2 regions of the Streptomyces sp. NPDC058664 genome follow, and region 2 is predicted to be linked to the other one. Evidence: riboswitches for the same ligand, from Rfam matches in the RefSeq annotation. Region 2 holds a riboswitch; the other holds the start of a gene.
What was found. A riboswitch is a leader RNA that binds a small molecule or an ion and turns the genes downstream of it on or off. The one in region 2 is predicted to bind glycine.
Positions count from the first base shown of each region.

Region 1 (5,504 bases), on a different contig from region 2:
TCGGCAGGATGCCGGCGGAGCCCCACGGGGCGGCCGAGATCGGACCGACGCCGGTCTCCGGGCCCGCGGCGGGCTGCAGCGGGTGGTTCGGCAGGTACGGGGCGAGGTGCGCGCGGACACCGACGGGGCCCACGCCGGGACCGCCGCCGCCGTGCGGGATGCAGAAGGTCTTGTGCAGGTTCAGGTGCGAGACGTCGCCGCCGAAGTGACCCGGCTTGGCCAGACCGACGAGCGCGTTCAGGTTGGCACCGTCGACGTACACCTGGCCACCGGCGTCGTGCACCTCGGCGCAGATGTCGGCGACGTGCTCCTCGAAGACGCCGTGCGTCGACGGGTAGGTGATCATCAGCACGGACAGCTCGTCGCGGTACTGCGCGATCTTGGCGCGCAGGTCCTCGACGTCGACCTCGCCGTCGTCGGCGGTCTTGACGACGACGACCTTCATCCCGGCCATCACCGCGGAGGCGGCGTTGGTGCCGTGCGCGGAGGACGGGATGAGGCAGACCGTGCGCTGCTCGTCGCCGTTGGCGCGGTGGTAGGCGCGGACGGCGAGCAGACCGGCCAGCTCGCCCTGCGAACCGGCGTTCGGCTGGATCGACACCTTGTCGTAGCCGGTGACCTCGGAGAGGCGCTCCTCCAGCTCGGTGATGAGCGTGAGGTAGCCCTGCGCCTGCTCGACCGGGGCGAAGGGGTGCATCTGACCGAACTCGGGCCAGGTCACCGCCTCCATCTCGGTCGTCGCGTTCAGCTTCATCGTGCAGGAGCCGAGCGGGATCATGCCGCGGTCGAGCGCGTAGTCGCGGTCCGCGAGCTTGCGCAGGTAGCGCAGCATCGAGGTCTCGGAGCGGTGCGCGTGGAAGACCGGGTGGGTCAGGTACGCGTCGGAGCGCAGCAGCGCGGCGGGGAGCGCGTCCTCGACGACCGCGTCCAGGTCCTCGATGTCGCCGTCGACCCCGAAGGCGCCCCACACGGCGGTGAGCTGGGCGCGCCCGGTGGTCTCGTCGCACGACATGGACACGTGGTCGGCGTCGACGCGGTAAAGGTTGACGCCGGCCTCGCGGGCGGCGGCCACGACGGCGTCGGCCTTGCCGGGCACACGGGCGGTGAGGGTGTCGAAGAAGGCGCCCTGGGTGAGCTCCACGCCCCCGGCCGTCAGGCCGGCGGCGAGGATCGCGGCGTACCGGTGGGTGCGGCGCGCGATGCCCTTGAGGCCCTCGGGGCCGTGGTAGACGGCGTACATGCCGGCCATGACGGCGAGCAGCACCTGAGCCGTGCAGATGTTGCTGGTGGCCTTCTCGCGGCGGATGTGCTGCTCGCGGGTCTGCAGGGCGAGACGGTAGGCGCGGTTGCCGTCGGCGTCGACGGAGACGCCGACGAGACGACCGGGCAGGGAGCGGGCGTGCTTGTCCTGGACGGCCATGTAGCCGGCGTGCGGACCGCCGAAGCCCATCGGGACACCGAAGCGCTGCGTCGTACCGACGGCGATGTCCGCACCCAGCGCGCCCGGCGAGGTGAGCAGGGTCAGCGCGAGCAGGTCGGCGGCGACGGTGACGATCGCGCCGAGCTCGTGGGCGGCGTCGATCAGCGGCTTGATGTCGCGGACGGCGCCGGAGGCACCGGGGTACTGGATCAGCACACCGAAGACACCGCGCTCGGCGACCTCGGCGGGGATGCCCTCGCTCAGGTCGGCGACGACGACCTCGACGCCGGTCGGCTCGGCACGGGTCTCGATGACGGCGATCGTCTGCGGCAGCGCGTCGGCGTCGACGAGGAAGACACCGTTCTTGACCTTGCCGACCCGGCGGGACAGCGACATCGCCTCGGCGGCGGCGGTGCCCTCGTCGAGCAGGGAGGCGCCGGAGGTGGGCAGCCCGGTCAGCTCGGCGACGACGGTCTGGAAGTTCAGCAGGGCCTCGAGGCGGCCCTGGGAGATCTCCGGCTGGTACGGGGTGTACGCGGTGTACCAGGCGGGGTTCTCCATGACGTTCCGGAGAATGACGGGCGGCGTGAAGGTCCCGTAGTAGCCGAGGCCGATCATGGGGGCGAGGACCTGGTTGCGGTCGGCGAGCGTACGCAGCTCGGCGAGGACCTCGGCCTCCGTGCGCGCGGCCGGCAGGTCCAGCGCCTCGGTGTTCTTGATGACGTCCGGCACCGCGGCGGCCGTGAGCTCGTCGAGCGAGCCGTAGCCGACCTGGGCGAGCATCTTGGCGCGCGCCTCGGCGTCGGGCCCGATGTGCCGCTGCTCGAACGGGATGCCCTGTTCGAGTTCGGAGAGCGGAATGCGGTTGGCGGTCATGTACGGAGGCCTCCTGGTCGTCACGACCTGCGAGGGGCACCACGGCGCGGGTACCCGGACGGCCTCCCCCTCTGTCATCTCAACCTGAGAGTTTCACCGGCACGCCTCGCGGCACGCCGACTTTCACCGTCGGTGAGAGCGCATGCCGTCGGACACCGCTCTGCTTTCCAGAGTGACCTCGTCCGCGCGGTACAGGGGCCTGAGAGATTCCGGGGAGGATTTGCTCCTTCGGCGCCCACCGGAAGGTTTCTCCGGGGGACTCTCCCGCACGGGGTCGACAGCCACAGCCAGCCTACCAGCGAGGTTGCGGCTCCCATCGCTCAAGTGGCCGACATCCCAGTTGTGCACTTTCGTAGGGGGTAGAGGGGCAGAGCAGCCGCGACCAGTTGGAGGGACCGTGCAGACCGATATCGATCCGCGCAGCCTGATCGGCCGCAAGGCGTTCGACCGTAACGGACACAAGATCGGAACCGTGGACGAGGTGTACCTGGACGACGCGACCGGCGTCCCGGAGTGGGCAGCCGTCCGCACCGGCCTCTTCAGCCGGGACGCCTTCGTTCCCCTGGACCCGAGCGAGCTGCTCGACGACGGACTCCACATCCCGTACGAGCGGGCCCTCATCAAGGACGCCCCCGACTTCGGCGTGGGCCGCCATCTCTCCCCCGAACAGGAACTCCAGCTCTACCGCCACTACAGCCTGGCACTCCCCCCGCCCCCCACGGACACCCCGGACACGGACTTCGGCCGCCTGGCAGGCCAATGACCGGCACCCGCCCCACCGCGAACGAACCCCCGGGCCGCCCCACAGGACCGGCCCGCGAAGCCGGCACCCCCTCCGCGCCCGGCAGCCGCCGACGGCGCGACTCCCCCATGGGAAGACCGGCACCGCTGCCCAGCGACTCGCACGGGTAGTACGGGGGACCCAGGCCCGGCCGGAAGGCCGGGCCACCACACGTCACTCGCGCCCCCGCCGCACCAACGGCAACGCCTCCCCCGGTACGAGCTCCGGATCGCCCACCGGGAACGTCCGCACCCTCCCCGGCTTCGACCACGGCTCCTCGAACCGCACCGTGACCCGCCCGACCCCGCTCCCCTGCACCCACCCCGCCCCGTACACGGCGTGCCGTACGTCATGCCCCGGCGCCCACTGCCGCTCCACGAGCTCCTCGGCCGCGGGCCCGGGCGCGACGGAGGTCTCGGCCGCGGCCACGGCGACCTCCCCCTCGCCGCCGGCCGGCCCCCCCGCCGCCGTCTCGGCCGCCTCGGCCGTCGCCGCCTCCGCCTGTGCGAACAGGTCCTCCTGCGTGTAGTCCGCGAGCCCGCTCACCCCGACGCCCAGCAGCCGCACGCCCCCCGTCGTGTCCACCGCGTCGAGCAGCCGCCCCGCCGCCTCCCGCACCACGCCCGGGTCGTCCGTCGGGCCCCGAAGCGTCTCCGACCGGGTCAGGGTCGAGAAGTCGTACCGCCGCACCTTCAGCACGATGGTCCGCCCCGAGTGCCCCGAGGCCCGCAGCCGCCCCACGCACCGCTCCGCGAGCCGCTCCACCTCGGTCCTGATCCGCACGCGGTCGTGCAGGTCCACGTCGAAGGTGTCCTCGACCGACACCGACTTGGCGTCCCGCTCGGCCACCACGGGCCGATCGTCGTACCCCTGGGCCATCCGGTACAGCGAGGCCCCGTGCGCCCGCCCGAGGAGCCGTACGAGCTCGTCCTCGCCCGCCTCCGCGAGGTCGAGGACCGTGGTCATGCCGGCCCGCCGCAGGTGCTCACCGGTCGCCGGACCGACGCCGGGCAGGATCCGCACCGACCGGGGCCCGAGCAGCTCCCGTTCGGTTCCTGGTTCGATCAGGGCGAGCCCGTCGGGCTTGGCCTGCTCGGAGGCGATCTTCGCGATCATCTTGGACCCCGCGAGCCCCACGGACCCCGTCAGTCCCGTCGTCGCCAGGATGTCGACCCGCAGCCGCTCCCCGGCGGCCCGGGCGCTCGCGCTGTCGTCGGCGATCCCCCCGGCCTCCAGGTCGACGAAGGCCTCGTCGAGGCTGAGCGGCTCCACCAGCGGCGAGAGCCGTCCGAGCAGCTCCATGACCTGCTCGCTGATCGACCGGTAGAAGGCGAAGCGGGGGACGAGGTAGGCCGCGTTCGGCGCGAGCCGTCGCGCCTGGCCCATGGGCATGGCCGAGTGCACTCCGAACCTGCGCGCCTCGTACGAGGCGGTGGCGACCACGCCGCGCGGTCCGAGACCGCCGACCACCACGGGCTTTCCGCGCAGGCTGGGCTTCGCCGCCTGCTCGGCGGCGGCGAAGAACGCATCCATGTCGAGATGCAGGATCGTCGGCGCGGCTCTCACGGTTCCGATGCTGCCTTACGCCACTGACAACGACGCCGCACCACCGCACGGCCCGTCGGCACCACCGGCAACCACGACGGCCCGGCACCCGCCCGGACCGTCACGGCCCAGGCCTTCGGTCCGGGTTACCGGTTCGGGACAGGCACCGAGGAGCCGGGCCCTCAGACCGCCCTGTCCCGTCGCCGTCTCGCCAGCTCGTCCCCCGGGTTGTGCCCCACGAGCGTCGCGCCCGTGTCGACCCGCTCCCCGTGCAGCTGCGAGAGCGCCGCCTCGACGTCCCGCCAGACCACGCCCACGGCGATGCCGAAGACGCCCTGTCCGCCCTGGAGCAGGCTGACGACCTCGTCGGGCGAGGAGCACTCGTACACCGTGGCCCCGTCGCTCATGAGCGTCATCCGTTCCAGGTCCCGGAAGCCCCGCGCGCGCAGGTGCTGCACGGCGGCCCGGATGTTCTGGAGGGCCACCCCGGTGTCGAGGAAACGCTTGACGATCTTCAGCACGACGACGTCGCGGAAGCTGTAGAGCCGCTGCGTCCCCGACCCGTAGGCGGGCCGTACGCTCGGCTCCACGAGCCCCGTACGCGCCCAGTAGTCCAATTGGCGGTAGGTGATCCCGGCCGCCGCGCAGGCCGTCGGGCCTCGATAGCCGACGACCTCGCCCGTTTCGTCCGGCCCCGTGCCGCCCGCCCCGGTGCCCGCACCGGCTTCCGTACCGAAGTCGCCCACACTGCCGTGAAGCGGATACGGACCGCTCTCTCCGGACACGCGTCCGAGCGAGCTCCCTGCCGTACCGTCCGCGCTGCTCATCACGCCGACCCTCCGTCCTTGACCTGCCCACACGAAGGTAGGCAGTCACTCGGGG
Region 1 covers NZ_JBHXRW010000101.1:789-6,292, forward strand. Annotated here, with positions in the region: gene gcvP (aminomethyl-transferring glycine dehydrogenase) at 1-2,296, opposite strand, end outside; glycine riboswitch at 2,474-2,573, opposite strand; gene ACFWUY_RS38810 (PRC-barrel domain-containing protein) at 2,694-3,059, shown strand; gene ACFWUY_RS38815 (DNA polymerase IV) at 3,252-4,643, opposite strand; gene ACFWUY_RS38820 (MerR family transcriptional regulator) at 4,805-5,449, opposite strand.
Region 1: it holds a riboswitch for glycine, as region 2 does, so the genes downstream of both, gcvP (aminomethyl-transferring glycine dehydrogenase) here and gcvT (glycine cleavage system aminomethyltransferase GcvT) in region 2, are expected to answer to the same signal.

Region 2 (5,504 bases):
GTCCGCGGTCTCGACGTTCACCGTGCGGGGCGAGCTGCCCTCGAGGCCGAGGAGCACCGCCTTCGGGGTGCCGTGGCCGTGGCCGGTCGCGCCGAGCGAGCCGTACAGCTCGGCCCGTATCGAGGCGGTGTGGGCCAGCAGGCCCTCGTTCTTCAGCCGCCGGGCGAACATCCGCGCCGCCCGCATCGGGCCCACCGTGTGGGAGCTGGACGGGCCGATGCCGATCGAGAACAGGTCGAAGACCGAGATGGCCACGGGAGGACTCCTTGTGGGGGCTAGACGCCGTTGTCTGCCGGGGTGGTGCAGAGAAGCGTGCATGCATGGGGTGGGGCACCGTGCTCACTGTCCAGTGTGCGCGGTGCCCCGGATGTATCGTACGAACGAAACCGGAACTAAATCGTACGAAATTACTTCAGGCCGGGGTACAGCGGGTGCTTGTCGGCGAGCGCCGTCACCCGGGCCTTCAGCGATGCGGCCTTGTCGGCGTCGAAGCCGGGCTTCAGGGTCTCCGCGATGATGTCGCCGACCTCGGTGAAGTCCTCGGCCTGGAAGCCGCGGGTCGCGAGCGCCGGCGTGCCGATCCGCAGACCCGAGGTGACCATCGGCGGGCGCGGGTCGTTCGGAACGGCGTTCCGGTTGACCGTGATGCCGACCTCGTGGAGACGGTCCTCGGCCTGCTGGCCGTCCAGCTCGCTGTCGCGCAGGTCGACGAGGAGCAGGTGGACGTCCGTGCCGCCGGACAGGACCGAGACACCGTGGGCGGTGACGTCGTCCCGGACCAGGCGCTCGGCGATGATGCGGGCGCCGTCCAGGGTGCGCTGCTGGCGCTCCTTGAACTCCTCCGAGGCCGCGACCTTGAAGGAGACGGCCTTGGCCGCGATCACGTGCTCCAGCGGGCCGCCCTGGAAACCGGGGAAGACCGAGGAGTTCAGCTTCTTCGCGAACTCCTTCTTCGCCAGGATGATGCCGCCGCGGGGGCCGCCGAGCGTCTTGTGCGTGGTGGAGGTCACCACGTCCGCGTACTCGACCGGGTTCGGGTGCAGACCGGCGGCGACCAGGCCCGCGAAGTGGGCCATGTCGACCCACAGCTTGGCCTCGACCTCGTCGGCGATCCGGCGGAACTCGGCGAAGTCCAGCTGGCGCGGGTAGGCGGACCAGCCCGCGATGATCACCTTCGGGCGGTGCTCCTTGGCGAGGCGCTCGACCTCGGCCATGTCGACCAGACCGGCCTCGTCCACGTGGTACGCGACCACGTTGAACTGCTTGCCCGAGAAGTTCAGGCGCATGCCGTGGGTGAGGTGACCGCCGTGCGCCAGGTCCAGACCCAGGATCGTGTCGCCCGGCTGGGCGATCGCGAAGAGGGCGGCCTGGTTCGCGGAGGCGCCGGAGTGCGGCTGGACGTTGGCGTACTCGGCGCCGAACAGGTCCTTGATCCGGTCGATCGCGATCTGCTCGGCCACGTCGACGTGCTCGCAGCCGCCGTAGTAGCGGCGGCCCGGGTAGCCCTCGGCGTACTTGTTGGTGAGGACGGAGCCCTGCGCCTCCATGACCGCGACCGGAGCGAAGTTCTCCGAGGCGATCATCTCGAGGGTGGACTGCTGACGGCGGAGCTCGGCGTCGACGGCGGCGGCGACGTCCGGGTCCAGCTCGTGGAGGGGGGTGTTCAGAAGCGACATGAATCGATCCCTAGGGGTCTCGGGCCCGGTCTCAGCCGGCGGAGAACGCGGTGTACTCGTCGGCGGAGAGCAGGTCGTCCGGCTCGCCCGCGACACGTACCTTGAACAGCCAGCCACCCTCGAACGGAGCCGTGTTCACCAGCGACGGGTCGTCCACCACGTCCTGGTTGGCCTCGACGACCTCACCGGTCACCGGCGCGTACAGGTCGCTGACGGACTTGGTCGACTCCAGCTCGCCGCAGGACTCGCCCGCGGTGATGGTGTCGCCGACCGCCGGGAGCTGGGCGTAGACGACGTCACCGAGCGCGTTGGCCGCGAACTCCGTGATGCCGACCGTCGCGACGCCGTCCTCGACGGCCGTCAGCCACTCGTGCTCCTTGGTGTAGCGCAGCTGCTGGGGGTTGCTCATGACCTGATTCTCCTGGATCGGGGGAGTACTGATGAACGTCGGTCTCGCGGGGCGAGACGAGGAGTGAGACGACTGCGTCACTTCTGGCGCTTGTAGAACGGCAGCGCGACGACCTCGTAGGGCTCGTGGGTGCCGCGGATGTCCACACCTACACCCTGGGTGCCGGGCGTGGCGTGCGTCGCGTCCACGTAGGCCATCGCGACCGGCTTCCCGAGGGTCGGGGACGGGGCGCCGGAGGTGACCGCGCCGATCACCACGCCGTCCTTGACGACGGACATGCCCGCGCGGGGGACCCGGCGGCCCTCGGCGACCAGGCCGACGAGCTTGCGCGGCGGGGCGGTCTCGGCGCGCTCGGCGGCGGCCTCCAGGGCCTTGCGGCCGACGAAGTCGCCCGGCTTCTCGAACTTCACGACGCGGCCCAGGCCGGCGTCGAAGGGGGTGAGGGCGGTGGTCAGCTCGTGGCCGTACAGCGGCATGCCCGCCTCCAGGCGGAGCGTGTCACGGCAGGACAGGCCGCAGGGGATCAGGCCGACGCCCTCGCCCGCCTCGGTGAGCGCCTTCCACACGCCCTCGGCGTGCTCGGGCTTCAGGAACAGCTCGAAGCCGTCCTCGCCGGTGTAGCCGGTACGGGCGATCAGCGCGGGCACGCCCGCGACCGTGCCGGGCAGGCCGGCGTAGTACTTCAGGCCGTCCAGGTCGGCGTCGGTGATCGACTTCAGGATGCCGGGGGACTCCGGGCCCTGGACGGCGATCAGGGCGTACGCGTCGCGGTCGTCGCGGACCTCGGCGTCGAATCCCTCGGAGCGGGCCACGAGGGCGTCCAGGACGATCTGGGCGTTGGAGGCGTTGGCGACCACCATGTACTCGGTCTCGCCGAGGCGGTACACGATCAGGTCGTCGAGGATGCCGCCGTCCTCCTGGCAGATCATCGTGTAGCGGGCGCGGCCGTTGCCCACCGTGGAGATGTTGCCGACGAGGGCGAAGTCGAGCAGGTCGACGGCCTGCGGACCCGTCACCGTGATCTCGCCCATGTGGGAGAGGTCGAAGAGACCCGCCTTGGTGCGGACGGCGACGTGCTCGTCGCGCTCGCTGCCGTACCGGAGCGGCATGTCCCAGCCGGCGAAGTCGGTCATGGTCGCGCCCAGCGAACGATGCGAGGCATCGAGGGCGGTCAGACGGGGGGCAGTGCTCATGAGGGTGGCTCCCGGGTCCCAAGGGCGTGATCGGTGACGAAACACATGACGGCGAGGACGTCCTCCCCATCTGTCATGGAACCTGAGAGGTTCACCGAGAGCATCTCGTCTCCGAGAGATCGGCTTGCACCTTGGGTGGGGACACGGCAGGGTGTCCCGCTTTTCAGATCTGCCTCATCCGCGCGGTACGGGGCCTGAGAGATTCAAGGGAGGGTCTTGCTCCTTCGGCGTCCGGACACGCGGTGCGGTCCGGAACTCTCCCGCGCGGATTCGAGCGGCCGGTATGCGATTGTGTGGCGACTGTGCGCGCCTGGCGGGCACATCATTGCACGCGAGCTCGGCGGGGCATATCGCTTGTGTCCCATTACCGTTTCTTTACACTTTGTGGGCAAGGGTCTCCCAGGGCCCGGCAGGGGGAGAAGCGATGAGGATCCAGCACAGCGGCGCATGCGCGTCGAGTACGGACATACCGTCCCAACGGGCCCGCGCCAGGACCCGCGGCCGCGGCCGGCTCCTGCGCGACCTGCGCGAGCGCGGCGGCCGCGGCCCCCGCGCCCTCACCTTCGCGGCCGGCGACCTCGTGGTCGTCTCCGGACTCCCCGGCAGCGGCAAGTCGACCCTCATCAAGCGCGCCGCCGAGGGCGCCGGCATCGACTCCCAGGACGCCCGCGAGCGCTGGGAGGCCCGCATGCCCCGCCTCCTGCCGTACGCCGTCTACCGCCCCCTGGTCCGGCTCGCGCACTACGCGGGGCTGCGCCGCGCCCTGCGCTCCGGCGCCGGAGTGGTCGTGCACGACTGCGGCACCCAGTCGTGGGTGCGCGGCTGGCTCGCCCGCGAGGCCCGCCGCCGCGGCCGGTCCCTGCACCTGGTACTCCTCGACGTCCCCCCGGACACCGCCCGCGAGGGGCAGCGCGCCCGCGGCCGGGGCGTGTCCGCCTACGCCTTCGCCCGGCACCGGCGAGCCGTCGGCCGGCTCGTCGAGGCCGCCGAGTCCGGTCGCCTCCCGCACGGCTGCGCCTCCGCCACCCTGCTCGACCGGGACGCGGCGAACGCCCTGCGGAAGATCGGCTTCCGGGAGACCGCCTGACGGACACCCCGGGGCCCGCGGTCCTTCGTTCCGTACCCTTTTGGCCACGACGGCGCGGAGGCGGCGTTAGGGTGCTGCCGGGGCGGCCGGTGCGGCAGGCCGTGCGAGAAGGGGAAACGCGACCGTGGACGTGACGTGGCCGGGCAACGAGCTCGAAGAGGTCCTTGTCGCCTCACTGGGCGACCCGGCGGCCGGAGGCCGGTTGGTCGAGGTGCTCGGACGCAGCCCGATCTGGGTCCCCCTGCCGAACGGCGGCGGGCCCGACAGCACCGACCTCGACCTCCCCACCATGGAGATCGAGGGTGCGGCCTACGTCCCCGTCTTCAGCTCCGAGCAGCAGTTCCTCGCCTGCGTCGGCAGCCACATGTCCTTCGCCGTCGCGCCCGCCCGTGACTTCGCCCGCGGCCTGCCCCCGCAGCTCGGCATCGCGGTGAACCCCGGCGGAACCGTCGGCGTGCCGCTGCCCCCGCCCGCCGTCGCCGAGCTCTGCCGCGTCGGCCGCACCCCGCTCGACGGCCCCGCCAGCGGCGGCCGGGTCCGCCTCTTCGAGCCCGACTGGCAGGACGACCCCGTCGACTTCCTCGCCGCCGCGTCCGCCGAGTTCGAGGCCGCCGGCGTCGTCACCACCGCCCGCCGTGCCCTCGCCAGCGTCGAGGGCACCGAACCCGCCCTCTTCATCGGCGTCCAGCTCGCCGCCTGGGACGGTGTCGACCGCAACGCGCCCCTGGACGCCCTCGGCCGCGCCCTGGGCCGGGTCGAGGTCGCGTGGCCGGTCAACCTCATCCTGCTCGACATGGCGCAGGATCCGGTCGGCGACTGGATGCTGGAGCGGGTGCGCCCCTTCTACCGGCGTGCCGCCGGGTGACGGACGGCCTGTCTAAGCTGAACTGAATCGGCAGCCGGACGAACACCGGCAGCCGGACGATCGTGGTGAACGGAAGAGGGGTGGGACCCAGGGTGAGCGCGTCAGGCACCGCTGCGGCCGGAACGGTCGAGCACATGCTGCGCCAGGTGGCACCCGGACGCTACGACGCGTACGAGCAGCTCCTGCACGCCCTCGCCGACGGCGAGCTCTGGATGCTGCTCTGGCACGGCACGCCGGGCGCGTCCGACGCCCAGTACGGGAACATGGAGGTCGA
Region 2 covers NZ_JBHXRW010000071.1:24,279-29,782, forward strand. Annotated here, with positions in the region: gene ACFWUY_RS35740 (L-serine ammonia-lyase) at 1-255, opposite strand, end outside; gene glyA (serine hydroxymethyltransferase) at 408-1,676, opposite strand; gene gcvH (glycine cleavage system protein GcvH) at 1,708-2,085, opposite strand; gene gcvT (glycine cleavage system aminomethyltransferase GcvT) at 2,163-3,278, opposite strand; glycine riboswitch at 3,452-3,551, opposite strand; gene ACFWUY_RS35760 (AAA family ATPase) at 3,703-4,365, shown strand; gene ACFWUY_RS35765 (enhanced serine sensitivity protein SseB) at 4,490-5,230, shown strand; gene ACFWUY_RS35770 (enhanced serine sensitivity protein SseB C-terminal domain-containing protein) at 5,323-5,504, shown strand, end outside.